One region of the Phytobacter diazotrophicus genome, then DNA from elsewhere that is predicted to be linked to it. Evidence: predicted binding sites of a transcription regulator. Region 1 holds the regulator's gene; each other region holds the start of a gene.
The links. Region 1 encodes sigma-54, which starts transcription at its own class of promoters, with help from an activator protein. Its sites were predicted from a motif close to GTTGGCACANNTTTCGCTNT; they were not measured.

Region 1 (4,458 bases):
TATGCGTCAGATGCGTCAGCTTGGCGGAGAAGAGTTCCTGGAACGCAATAAACTGCATTGACAATACCCTCTCCATTGGGAGAGGGAAAACGCGTGCAGTCAGTCTTCATCAAACCCGGCAATAAAAAGCGCAATGACTGCCGCCAGCGCTTCTTCTTCCTGGGGGCCTGTCGCTTCTATCTCTATCTGCCGACCCTTGGCGGAGTCCAGCATGAGTAGCGCAATCACGCTATTGGCCTCGGCTTCGGTTCCTTCGTCGTTACGCAGCAGCACCTCAGCATCAAAACCCTGAACCAGTTCAAACAGTTTCATCGCCGGGCGGGCGTGCATACCCAGCTTATTGGTGATTTCCACAGTTTGTTTTACGGTCATGTTTTCCGTTTTTCCAGCGTACGATGACGAGACTGAACGTTTTTACCGCGCGAGCGGAAATAGTCCGCAAGCTGTTCAGCCACATAGACGGAACGGTGTTTACCGCCGGTACACCCAATCGCCACCGTTAAATAGCTGCGATTATTGGTTTCCAGCATCGGTAACCACAGTTCGAGATAACTGCGAGTCTGGTAAATAAAATTGTGCACTTCCGTATGTCTGTCAAGGAAGGCGGCAACCGGTTTATCCAGCCCGGTCATTGGGCGTAATTTCGGGTCCCAGTGCGGGTTAGGCAAGAAGCGTACGTCAAACACATAGTCGGCATCGATAGGGATACCGTGCTTAAAGCCAAAGGACTCGAACACCATCGTCAGCTCGCGCTCGCGTTTACCCAACAGGCGGGTGCGGAGCATTTCGGCGAGCTCATGAACAGACATTTCCGATGTATCGACGATGAGATCCGCGCGTGAGCGCAGTGGCTCCAGCAGATTGCTCTCTTCATCGATGGCGCTTTCCAGAGACAGGTTTTTGCTGGAAAGAGGGTGCAGACGACGCGTGTCGCTGTAGCGACGGATCAAGGTGTTACGATCGGCATCCAGGAACAGCAGTTGCGGTGAGAAATAGTCCGGCAGGCTGCTCATCGCCTGCTCAAAAATTTCCGGGGATTCCGGCATATTACGCACATCGATGCTGACGGCGGCTGACGTCTGGCGGTCAGCCAGCGTTCTTGCCAGTTCTGGCAACAGGACGACCGGCAGGTTATCGACGCAGTAAAATCCCATATCTTCCAGGGCGCGCAGGGCCACTGACTTACCAGAGCCCGAACGACCACTAACGATCATCAGGACCATGAGCCAATTCTCCTCAGAACCAACGACAGAAAGGCGGCTGTTGCGTTACGCATCGTCATTTTCGCCTTCTGTCAGCGTGATGATCTGATACAACTCCTCATCGCTTTGCGCTGAGCGCAGGCGGCGACAGATGGTTTTGTCCGCCAGACGCTTGGCCACCAACGAAAGCGTATGCAGGTGGGTTTTGGTCTGATCGGCGGGAACCAGAAGCGCGAAGAGTAGATCGACTGGCTGGTTATCAATGGCATCGAAGGCGATAGGTGTTTCCAGTTGCACAAAAACACCAACGGCACGAAGAGTATCTTCTTCGAGTTTTCCGTGAGGGATGGCGATACCGTTACCAATGCCGGTACTGCCCATTTTCTCACGCGTCAGGATCGCTTCGAAGACCACTTGTGGTGGCAGGCTCAACTGCTTTGCAGCCAGTTCACTGATAATTTCCAGGGCACGTTTTTTGCTCTGGCAGTGAACGCCACTACGGGTACATTCCTGGTTAAGGACATTGCTCAATTGAAGAGCGGAATCGTTGTTCATCATAATTTCACCTAAGCGTCGCCAGTGCAGACACCCTGCCGGGTTGCGGCAGGGTGATACGCGCCAGACGAGTGCCCGGACAATTAGTGTTGTTTCAGTTTATCTTTATGTTTCGTGAGCTGCCGCGCCAGTTTATCAATTAAACCGTCGATAGCAGCATACATGTCTTGTCCTTCCGCACTTGCATGAATCTCCCCCCCGTTTACGTGTAGGGTCGCGTCCGAGATATGAGTCACTTTCTCCACTTTCAACACAACATAGACCTGATTGATCCTTTCGAAATATTGTTCGAGTTTGGCAAATTTCGCGGTGACGAATTCGCGCAGGGCCTCGGTTATCTCGACGTTATGTCCTGTGATGTTAAGCTGCATAGTGTCTTCCTTATCGGTTAGGTCACACCAGCTGTTTGCGCTGATTAGACGGCGGAATGGATAAAGACTCTCGATACTTCGCAACGGTTCGCCGCGCTACCATAATACCCTGATCTGAGAGCATGGTAGTCAGCTTACTGTCACTCAACGGCTTCGCAGGATTCTCTGCGGCAATTAATTTCTTCACCAGTGCACGGATAGCCGTTGACGAAGCTTCGCCGCCGCCTTCGGTATTCACATGACTGGAGAAGAAATATTTAAGCTCAAAGATGCCACGCGGACTGTGCAGATATTTTTGGGTCGTGACACGGGAAATCGTTGATTCATGCATCTCGACGGCCTGAGCGATATCGGCCAGTACCATCGGTTTCATAAATTCTTCGCCTTGCTCGAAAAACGCCTGCTGCTGTTCAACAATGCAGCGGCTTACCCTTAACAGGGTATCGTTCCGGCTCTCAAGGCTTTTGATCAGCCATTTCGCTTCCTGCAGATTGCTGCGGATAAACTGGCTGTCGGCATCGTTACGCGCACCACCGCACATAGCGGCGTAGTGCTGGTTGATTTGCAAACGTGGGATGCTGTCGGAGTTCAGCTCGACCGTCCAGCGCCCATTGTGCTTGCGCACCAGCACGTCAGGAATGACATATTCGGGCTCGCCGGTCTGGATTGACTGGCCAGGGCGTGGATCAAGAGACTGGATTAAATTGACCGCCTCTTTTAACACATCTTCTTTCAGACGCGTTACGCGCATCAGCGTACGGAAGTCATGGTTAGCGAGCAGATCCAGGTGATCGCTGATGATTAAACGCGCTTCATCGCACCAGGGGGTCTCTTTGGCAAACTGAGAGAGTTGGATCAACAGGCAATCGCGCAGATCCCTGGCCGCAACACCGACCGGATCGAAACGCTGAATACGTTTCAGTACCGCTTCGACTTCATCCAGACCGATCTCTTCATCACCCATGCTTTCCAGGATGTCTTCCAGGGGAACGGTGAGATACCCCGTGTCATCAACAGCGTCGACAATGGAGGTCGCAATGGCGCGATCGGTATCCGAAAAGGGGGTGAGTTCAACCTGCCACATCAGGTAATCCTGTAGCGACTGGGTGGTCTCCCCCTGGTAAATAGGCAGTTCATCGTCAAGATAATCGGTGCTGCTACCGGAAGGGGTGCCAGCGGTATAGATTTCGTCCCAACTGGCATCCAGGGGCAACTCTTCGGGCATCTCTTTTTGCTCAAGAGCGTCAACCGTGTCCAGCCCTTCGTTGTCCTGGGATTGTTGTGCATCCACTTCTTCGTGAAGATCGGTTTGCTCAAGCAATGGATTACTTTCCAGAGCTTGCTGGAGTTCTTGCTGAAGTTCCAACGTGGACAGTTGCAGCAGGCGAATAGCCTGTTGCAACTGTGGCGTCATGGCTAGCTGTTGGCTGAGCCTTAATTGCAAACCTTGCTTCATATTCAGAGCAGTACTCTCCGACTAAACACGTCAATAAACCCTACCCTATCAGAGTCTGAAGTCTTCCCCAAGATATACGCGCTTAACATGTTCGTCTTCAAGGATTTGCTGAGGCGTACCGTGCGCGATCAAATGCCCCTGGCTGACAATATAAGCCCGCTCACACACCGCCAACGTTTCGCGAACGTTGTGGTCGGTAATCAACACGCCAAGTCCGCTATCACGCAGGTGCTCAATAATGCGCTTGATATCAATTACCGATATCGGGTCAACGCCAGCAAACGGTTCATCCAGCAGGATAAATTTCGGGTTTGCGGCCAGCGCGCGAGCAATTTCGACACGACGACGTTCACCACCAGAAAGCGCCTGCCCCATATTGTCGCGCAGATGTTCAATATGGAACTCTTCCATCAGCTCGTTCGCCCGATCCACACGCTGTTCGGATGTGAGATCGTCGCGAATTTGCAGTACCGCCATGAGATTGTCAAATACGCTCAGGCGCCGGAAAATAGAGGCTTCCTGCGGCAAATAGCCGATACCGCGACGTGCCCGGGCATGCAGCGGCAGCAGACTGATATCTTCATCATCGATGATGATATTGCCCGCATCACGCGACACGATACCAACGACCATGTAGAACGTCGTGGTTTTACCTGCACCGTTAGGACCGAGCAGCCCGACAATTTCGCCTGAATTGACTGTCAGACTGACATCTTCCACCACACGACGACCTTTGTAGGCCTTGGCGAGATTCTTTGCAGTTAATGTTGCCATAACGAATTAGTTACTCTTTTTTTGCGCCGGAGCCGGGGTTTTATTGTTGCTCTTATCCTGCAACTGCGACGGCACCAGAACCGTCGTCACGCGTTTGCCT
Region 2 (4,458 bases), 1.9 Mb from region 1:
TGGCGATGTTCAGCCTCGACTGGCGCATGGCGCTTGTCGCTATCTGCATCTTCCCGGCGGTTATCATCGTGATGTTGATTTATCAGCGTTACAGCACGCCAATTGTGCGACGTATGCGGGCTTACCTGGCGGATATCAACGATGGTTTCAACGAAGTCATCAATGGGATGAGCGTGATCCAGCAGTTTCGCCAGCAGGCGCGTTTTGGTGAGCGCATGGGTTCAGCAAGTCGTTCCCATTACCTGGCGCGAATGCAGACGTTACGTCTCGATGGCTTCCTGCTGCGTCCTTTACTGAGCCTCTTTTCCGCTCTGGTGCTGTGCGGCCTGTTAATGCTGTTTGGTTTTAGCCCGGCTGGCACGATGGAGGTTGGGGTGCTGTATGCCTTTATCAGTTATCTTGGTCGCCTGAATGAACCGTTGATTGAGCTGACGACCCAGCAGTCGATGCTCCAGCAGGCGGTAGTGGCCGGGGAGCGTGTCTTTGAGCTGATGGACTGTCCACGCCAGACCTATGGTTACGACGATGAGCCGCTAAAAAGCGGATCTATTGATATCAACGATGTCTCGTTTGCCTATCGTGATGACCGTCTGGTGCTGCAGGACATTAGCCTGAATGTACCTGCCCGCAGTTTTGTGGCCCTGGTGGGGCATACCGGTAGCGGTAAAAGCACGCTGGCAAGCCTGCTCATGGGCTACTACCCACTGACCAAAGGAGAAATCCGCCTGGATGGCCGGCCACTCTCCGCGCTGAGCCACAGCACACTGCGTAAAGGGGTGGCGATGGTGCAACAAGACCCGGTGGTGATGGCGGATACCTTCTTTGCCAACGTCACGCTGGGGCGTGATATTTCTGAGGAGCAGGTCTGGCATGCGCTGGAGGTGGTGCAATTGGCCGGGCTGGCGCGCGAAATGCCGGAGGGGATTTATACCCGCCTTGGCGAGCAGGGGAATAATCTCTCCGTTGGGCAGAAGCAACTGCTGGCGCTGGCGCGTGTACTGGTTGATACACCGCAAATTCTGATTCTGGACGAAGCAACGGCGAATATCGATTCAGGCACCGAAAAGGCCATTCAGCAGGCGCTGGTGGCGGTCCGGCAGCACACGACGCTGGTCGTGATTGCACACCGGCTGTCGACGATTGTCGAGGCGGAAACCATTCTTGTCCTCAATCGCGGTCAGGCCGTTGAACGTGGCACGCATCAGCAACTGCTTGAGGCAAAAGGGCGCTACTGGCAGATGTATCAACTGCAACTGGCAGGGGAGGAGCTTGCCGCCAGTGTTCGAGAAGAATCGCTAATCGCCTGATGCACCAAAATTAAGCATGCTACTAACAGGATCCGCTGTTGGTGCAAAAAAGTAACGCACTGCGCACTGTCGTGGTGCGTTTTTCTTTTCCAGGAACAATCTGAACCATTCCCATTTTCATCGCTGCGCTATGACATCCTTCTGAGACGGCTTAACAGCCTGAAATTTTCCCATTTTTCATTTTTGGCACACCGCTTGCAATATCTCTTGCGTATTAGCTGCGGCCATTATCGATTTTCGACTGGAGGGGGATCTATGAAGCTGGTTACCGTGGTAATTAAGCCATTCAAACTGGAAGACGTTCGTGAAGCGCTGTCTTCAATTGGTATTCAAGGGTTAACCGTGACCGAAGTGAAAGGTTTCGGACGTCAGAAAGGACACGCTGAGTTGTACCGTGGTGCGGAGTACAGCGTTAACTTCCTGCCAAAAGTGAAGATTGATGTGGCGATTGCTGACGATCAGCTCGATGAAGTGATTGATGTCATTAGCAAAGCGGCCTACACCGGAAAAATTGGCGACGGCAAAATTTTCGTTGCCGAGCTGCAACGCGTCATTCGTATTCGTACCGGCGAAGCCGACGAAGCGGCACTGTAATACCTGGCACACAGTGAGGGGATGGGTAAAATGAAGAAAGCACTATTAAAAGCGGGTCTGGCCTCGCTGGCATTACTGCCGTGTCTGGCTATGGCAGCCGATCCGGTTGTCGTCGATAAAGCCGACAATGCCTTTATGATGATTTGCACCGCGCTGGTGCTGTTTATGTCAATTCCGGGCATCGCCCTGTTCTATGGTGGTTTAATCCGCGGTAAAAACGTCCTTTCTATGCTGACGCAGGTTGCGGTTACGTTCGCACTGGTATGCGTGCTGTGGGTGGTTTACGGCTACTCTCTGGCCTTTGGCACTGGCGGCAGCTTCTTCGGTAGCTTCGACTGGGTGATGCTGAAAAATATTGAGCTGAAAGCGCTGATGGGCACCATCTATCAGTACATTCATGTTGCGTTCCAGGGTTCGTTTGCCTGTATTACCGTTGGCCTGATTGTCGGTGCGCTGGCAGAACGTATCCGTTTCTCCGCAGTTCTTATTTTCGTCGTGGTATGGCTGACGCTGTCCTACGTGCCGATCGCACACATGGTCTGGGGCGGCGGTCTGCTGGCAACCCATGGCGCCATGGATTTTGCGGGCGGTACAGTCGTTCACATCAACGCAGCCGTTGCAGGCCTGGTGGGTGCTTACCTGATTGGCAAACGCGTCGGTTTCGGTAAAGAAGCGTTTAAACCGCACAACCTGCCGATGGTATTTACCGGTACGGCAATCCTCTACTTTGGCTGGTTCGGCTTCAACGCGGGTTCTGCAAGCGCGGCGAACGAAATTGCGGGTCTGGCTTTCGTTAACACCGTTGTGGCAACAGCGGGTGCAATCCTCTCTTGGGTCTTCGGTGAGTGGGCGCTGCGCGGCAAACCGTCTCTGTTGGGTGCCTGTTCTGGTGCGATTGCTGGCCTCGTGGGTATCACCCCGGCGTGTGGTTACGTTGGTGTGGGTGGCGCGCTGATCGTGGGCATCGTTGCAGGTCTGGCGGGGCTGTGGGGCGTTACTGCTCTGAAACGCTGGCTGCGTGTTGACGACCCGTGTGATGTCTTCGGTGTTCACGGCGTGTGCGGTATCGTAGGTTGTATCATGACAGGTATCTTCGCAGCCACTTCACTGGGCGGCGTGGGTTATGCCGAAGGTGTGACGATGGGCCATCAGGTTCTGGTACAACTGGAAAGTATCGCCATCACTATCGTATGGTCTGGTGTCGTCGCCTTCATCGGTTACAAACTGGCTGACATGACAGTGGGTCTGCGTGTTCCGGAAGATCAGGAACGCGAAGGGCTGGACGTCAACAGCCACGGCGAGAACGCCTACAACGCCTGATCGAACTGAGTTATCTCCTGAGCAACATAAGCCTCCCATCGGGAGGCTTTTGTTATTGTACTGCGGTCAGACCGCCGCATCGCGGTTACGCATCACCCCTTCCTGCACGGTGGAGGCGACCAGGACGCCATCCCGGTTGTAAAACTCTCCGCGGACAAAACCGCGTGCGCTCGATGCCGAGGTACTTTCCACACTGTAAAGCAGCCAGTCGTTCAAATCGAAAGGGCGATGGAACCACATGGAGTGGTCGATGGTTGCCACCTGCATGCCTTTTTCGAGAAAACCTACGCCATGTGGCTGGAGCGCAACCAGCAGGAAGTGAAAGTCCGACGCGTAGCCGAGCAGATATTGCTGGACGCGTAAATCCTGCGGCAACGTGCCATTGGCGCGCATCCAGACCTGGCGGGTTGGCTCGGCGACGTGTCCTTTTAGCGGGTTGTGAAATTCCACGGGGCGGATTTCAATCGGTTTATCGCCGAGAAATTTCTCTTTTACCAGCGGCGGTAAAAACGCAGACAGCTCGCGGGCAATTTCCGTTTCGGATTTCAACGACTCCGGTGCTGGCGCATAAGGCATCGCCTTTTGATGCTCATAGCCTGGTTCCGGTGCCTGGAATGACGCCGTCATATAAAAAATCGGTTTCCCGTTTTGAATGGCCGCCACGCGACGAGCGCTAAAACTATTACCGTCGCGTAACACTTCAACGTCATAAATAATGGGTTTCTGGCTATCGCCCGGACGCAGAAAATAGCTGTGAAACGAGTGCACCAGCCTGTCTGCCGGTACGGTTTCTTTCGCCGCGTATAGCGCTTGCCCAACCACCTGACCACCGAACACCTGGCGCAGACCTAAGTCTTCGCTCTGCCCTCGAAACAGACCTTCCTCTATTTTTTCCAGATTCAATAATGACAGCAGATTTGTAAGCGCCTGACTCATAGGTGTCCTCAATAAAAATAAAACCGACGCAGCGGATTCCTTGATCAGTATAACCTGGAAATAAAAGTGGTCCGATGGGTGCAATAATCTGAATAGATGGGGGTTTGCAGGCAAAGATCAGTGACATGTGCCACACTTGAACACGTTACGATGGTCCAACCACACATTCTGGCAGAAAACATTCTTGCTGGTGCATACTTGCTGGTGCATAGAAGATAAGGAGAACTCATGAAACTCGTGCACATGTTAAGTGGTTTAGCAGTCGCTGTAGCGCTGACTGCCTGCGCAAAGAAAGCCGCAG
Region 3 (4,458 bases), 670 kb from region 1:
GCTGAACGTGGAGTACAGCAGACCCGTACCAGAGGTCATGGTCATGAACTCAGAACGGAAGCCGATCAGGCCACGGCTTGGGATAACGTAGTCGAGACGTACGCGGCCTTTGCCATCTGGATTCATGTTTTTCAGGTCGCCTTTACGCTCACCCAGTGCCTGCATCACAGAACCCTGGTGCTGCTCTTCGACGTCCAGCGTGACGTTTTCGAACGGCTCTTGTTTACGGCCGTCGATTTCGCGGAAGATAACTTTCGGACGGGAAACCGCCATCTCGAAACCTTCACGACGCATGTTCTCGATCAGCACCGACAGGTGCAGCTCACCACGACCGGAAACGCGGAATGCATCAGCGTCTTCGGTTTCTTCTACGCGCAGCGCGACGTTGTGTACCAGCTCTTTGTTCAGGCGGTCAAGAATCTGACGAGAGGTAACGTACTTACCTTCTTTACCACAGAACGGAGAGGTGTTTACGCAGAAGAACATGGTTACGGTCGGCTCATCAACAGACAGTGCCGGCAGTGCTTCAACATTCTGCGTATCGCAGATGGTGTCAGAGATGTTCAGCTCGCCCAGACCGGTGATCGCGATGATATCGCCCGCTTCTGCGATATCGCTCTCGATACGCTCCAGACCCAGGTGGGTCAGAACTTTACCGACTTTACCGTTACGGGTTTTGCCTTCGCTATCAATGATAGTGACCTGCTGGTTCGGTTTCACTTTACCGCGTTTGATACGGCCGATACCGATGACGCCAACGTAGTTGTTGTAGTCCAACTGGGAGATTTGCATCTGCAGCGGGCCATCAAGGTCTACGTTTGGTGCCGGTACGCGATCAACGATGGTCTGATACAGCGGCGTCATGTCTTCCGCCATATCTTCGTGATCCAGACCCGCGATACCGTTCAGCGCAGAAGCGTAAACGATAGGGAAGTCCAGCTGTTCGTCGGTAGCGTCAAGGTTTACGAACAGGTCGAATACCTGATCGACAACCCAGTCAGGACGTGCGCCCGGACGGTCGACTTTGTTGATAACAACAATCGGTTTCAGGCCATGAGCAAAGGCTTTTTTGGTCACGAAGCGCGTCTGCGGCATCGGACCATCCATTGCATCAACGACCAACAGAACGGAATCTACCATGGACATGACACGTTCAACTTCACCACCGAAGTCGGCGTGCCCCGGGGTATCAACGATGTTGATACGGTAATCATTCCATTTGATAGCGGTGTTTTTAGCCAGGATGGTAATCCCACGCTCTTTCTCCAAATCGTTGGAGTCCATCACTCGCTCTTGAGTTTCGGCACGCGCATCAAACGTACCGGATTGCTGCAGCAGCTTATCAACCAGGGTAGTTTTACCATGGTCAACGTGCGCGATGATGGCGATGTTACGCAGATTTTCGATCACAACTTTGCCTCAGGCATTTAGAAATAGCGCGTTATTGTACACGGATTAATCGCACTACAAAACAGGATCACAAACATCCCCCGCAAACAAGTATTGCAGGGTTGCTTTGTGATCATTTTCACGAAGCGAAATCGGGCTGCTCAACTAAAATCGCACCAATTCGGTGCTCAATGTTCACATGAAAGCACTGAATTGGTGCAACATAACCATTGTGGTGCAGCCCTTTTGCACTATGGTGCGCATAATAGCGCCTTTTTAGTGACATTTAAAAGTTGGCATAGATTTCGCTTTATCTTTTTCATGGCAACAACGACAGGTTAGCGCCGTAATTGTAGACCTCGTTACCACGACGACAATGATAAATCCGGGAGAGTTTAAGTATGTCCGCTGAACACGTTTTGACGATGCTGAACGAGCACGAAGTCAAGTTTGTTGATTTGCGCTTCACCGACACTAAAGGTAAAGAGCAGCACGTCACGATCCCAGCTCATCAGGTAAATGCTGACTTCTTTGAAGAAGGCAAGATGTTTGATGGCTCCTCGATTGGTGGCTGGAAAGGCATTAACGAATCTGACATGGTACTGATGCCGGACGCCTCTACCGCTGTCATTGACCCGTTCTACGAAGAACCGACTCTGATCATCCGTTGCGATATCCTCGAGCCGGGCACCATGCAGGGCTACGATCGCGACCCGCGCTCCATCGCAAAACGCGCTGAAGAATACCTGCGCGCAACAGGCATCGCAGACACCGTTCTGTTCGGGCCTGAGCCAGAGTTCTTCCTGTTCGACGACGTACGCTTCGGCAGCTCTATTTCCGGTTCCCACGTTGCTATCGATGATATCGAAGGCGCATGGAACTCCTCCACCAAATACGAAGGCGGTAACAAAGGTCACCGTCCGGCTGTTAAAGGTGGTTACTTCCCGGTTCCACCAGTGGACTCCGCACAAGACCTGCGCTCCACTATGTGTCTGGTAATGGAAGAGATGGGCCTGGTTGTTGAAGCTCATCACCACGAAGTTGCAACTGCTGGTCAGAACGAAGTGGCAACCCGCTTCAATACCATGACCAAAAAAGCAGACGAAATTCAGATCTACAAATATGTGGTTCACAACGTTGCGCACCGTTTCGGTAAAACTGCAACCTTTATGCCGAAACCGATGTTCGGTGATAACGGTTCCGGTATGCACTGCCACATGTCTCTGTCCAAGAACGGCGTAAACCTGTTCTCTGGCGACAAATATGCTGGTCTGTCTGAGCAGGCGCTGTACTACATCGGCGGCGTTATTAAACACGCTAAAGCGATCAACGCCCTGTCTAACCCGACTACCAACTCCTACAAACGTCTGGTCCCGGGTTACGAAGCACCGGTTATGCTGGCTTACTCTGCCCGTAACCGTTCAGCTTCCATCCGTATTCCGGTGGTTGCATCTCCGAAAGCGCGTCGTATTGAAGTGCGTTTCCCGGACCCGGCTGCTAACCCGTACCTGTGCTTCGCAGCGCTGCTGATGGCTGGTCTTGATGGCATCAAGAACAAAATCCATCCGGGCGAAGCGATGGACAAAAACCTGTATGACCTGCCAGCTGAAGAAGCGAAAGAAATCCCGCAGGTTGCAGGCTCTCTGGAAGAAGCACTGAACTGCCTGAACGAAGACCGCGAGTTCCTGACTGCGGGTGGCGTATTCACCGACGACGCAATTGATGCTTACATCGCTCTGCGTATCGAAGAAAACGACCGCGTACGCATGACGCCGCACCCGGTAGAGTTCGAGCTGTACTACAGCGTTTAATAATTTAAATCCGAGGGATTTCTTGTTACGGCAAGGCGGCGATTGAGTGAATCCCCGGGAGCATAGAGTTCTATGCTCCCGGGGTAAGCGAAGGAAGCCAACGCCGCTGTAGCGAGAAAGACATAGGATATTTTGTTGCCGTGGAAACTTTCAGCCCATCCTAGATGGGCTTTTTTCTCCACCAACAACCTGAATTACCGCCTTATTTACTTATAAAACGCTATACTGCACTAAAACAGTGCATTCTTTGGGAGACTGCTGGATGGCAAGTGGCTCGTTGCCCGATGCTGGGCAGATCCTCAATTCTTTAATCAACAGCATTTTGCTGGTTGATGACGAGCTGGCGGTACATTACGCCAACCCGGCGGCACAACAACTTCTGGCGCAAAGTTCCCGTAAGTTATTCGGTACGCCTTTGCCGGACCTGCTGAGTTATTTCTCGCTCAATATCGTCCTGATGCGGGAAAGTCTCGATGCCGGACAAGGCTTTACGGACAATGAAGTCACCCTCGTTATCGACGGACGTTCACATATTCTCTCGTTAACGGCGCAACGGTTGCCTGAGGGCCTCATCCTTCTGGAGATGGCACCAATGGACAATCAGCGACGCCTGAGCCAGGAACAGCTCCAGCACGCCCAGCAAGTGGCAGCGCGCGATCTGGTACGCGGCCTGGCGCATGAAATCAAAAACCCGCTCGGAGGCTTACGTGGCGCGGCGCAGTTGTTAAGCAAAGCCCTGCCTGACCCTTCGTTGCTGGAATACACCAAAGTCATCATCGAGCAGGCCGACCGTCTGCGTAACCTGGTGGACCGACTGCTTGGGCCACAACAGCCCGGTATGCACGTAACAGAAAGCATTCATAAAGTTGCTGAACGTGTCGTGAAACTGGTGTCGATGGAATTACCCGATAACGTCACCCTGGTGCGCGACTATGATCCGAGCCTGCCGGAGCTGGCACACGATCCCGATCAGATTGAACAGGTGCTACTGAACATTGTTCGCAACGCACTCCAGGCGCTGGGACCTGAGGGCGGCGAAATTATTCTGCGTACCCGCACCGCGTTTCAGCTCACTCTGCACGGCGTTCGCTATCGCCTTGCGGCACGTATTGATGTGGAAGATAACGGGCCTGGTATTCCGTCAAACCTGCAGGACACGCTGTTTTACCCGATGGTGAGCGGGCGTGAAGGCGGTACTGGCTTAGGGTTATCTATCGCACGAAGTTTGATTGATCAACACTCTGGCAAAATTGAATTC

Region 2: glnK (P-II family nitrogen regulator) is a predicted target of sigma-54. The motif match lies at 1,490-1,509, and genes of this name have one in related genera.
Region 3: glnA (glutamate--ammonia ligase) is a predicted target of sigma-54. The motif match lies at 1,682-1,701, and genes of this name have one in related genera.

Annotation. Positions count from the first base shown of each region.
Region 1 is NZ_CM125428.1:596,931-601,388, forward strand. It holds gene mtgA (monofunctional biosynthetic peptidoglycan transglycosylase) at 1-61, shown strand, start outside; gene npr (PTS phosphocarrier protein NPr) at 100-372, opposite strand; gene rapZ (RNase adapter RapZ) at 369-1,223, opposite strand; gene ptsN (PTS IIA-like nitrogen regulatory protein PtsN) at 1,269-1,760, opposite strand; gene hpf (ribosome hibernation promoting factor) at 1,841-2,128, opposite strand; gene rpoN (RNA polymerase factor sigma-54) at 2,151-3,584, opposite strand; gene lptB (LPS export ABC transporter ATP-binding protein) at 3,633-4,358, opposite strand; gene lptA (lipopolysaccharide ABC transporter substrate-binding protein LptA) at 4,365-4,458, opposite strand, start outside.
Region 2 is NZ_CM125428.1:4,395,331-4,399,788, reverse strand. It holds gene ACS0RQ_RS21510 (SmdB family multidrug efflux ABC transporter permease/ATP-binding protein) at 1-1,307, shown strand, start outside; gene glnK (P-II family nitrogen regulator) at 1,563-1,901, shown strand; gene amtB (ammonium transporter AmtB) at 1,932-3,221, shown strand; gene tesB (acyl-CoA thioesterase II) at 3,288-4,157, opposite strand; gene ACS0RQ_RS21490 (YbaY family lipoprotein) at 4,386-4,458, shown strand, end outside.
Region 3 is NZ_CM125428.1:5,597,064-5,601,521, forward strand. It holds gene typA (ribosome-dependent GTPase TypA) at 1-1,410, opposite strand, end outside; gene glnA (glutamate--ammonia ligase) at 1,791-3,200, shown strand; gene glnL (nitrogen regulation protein NR(II)) at 3,463-4,458, shown strand, end outside.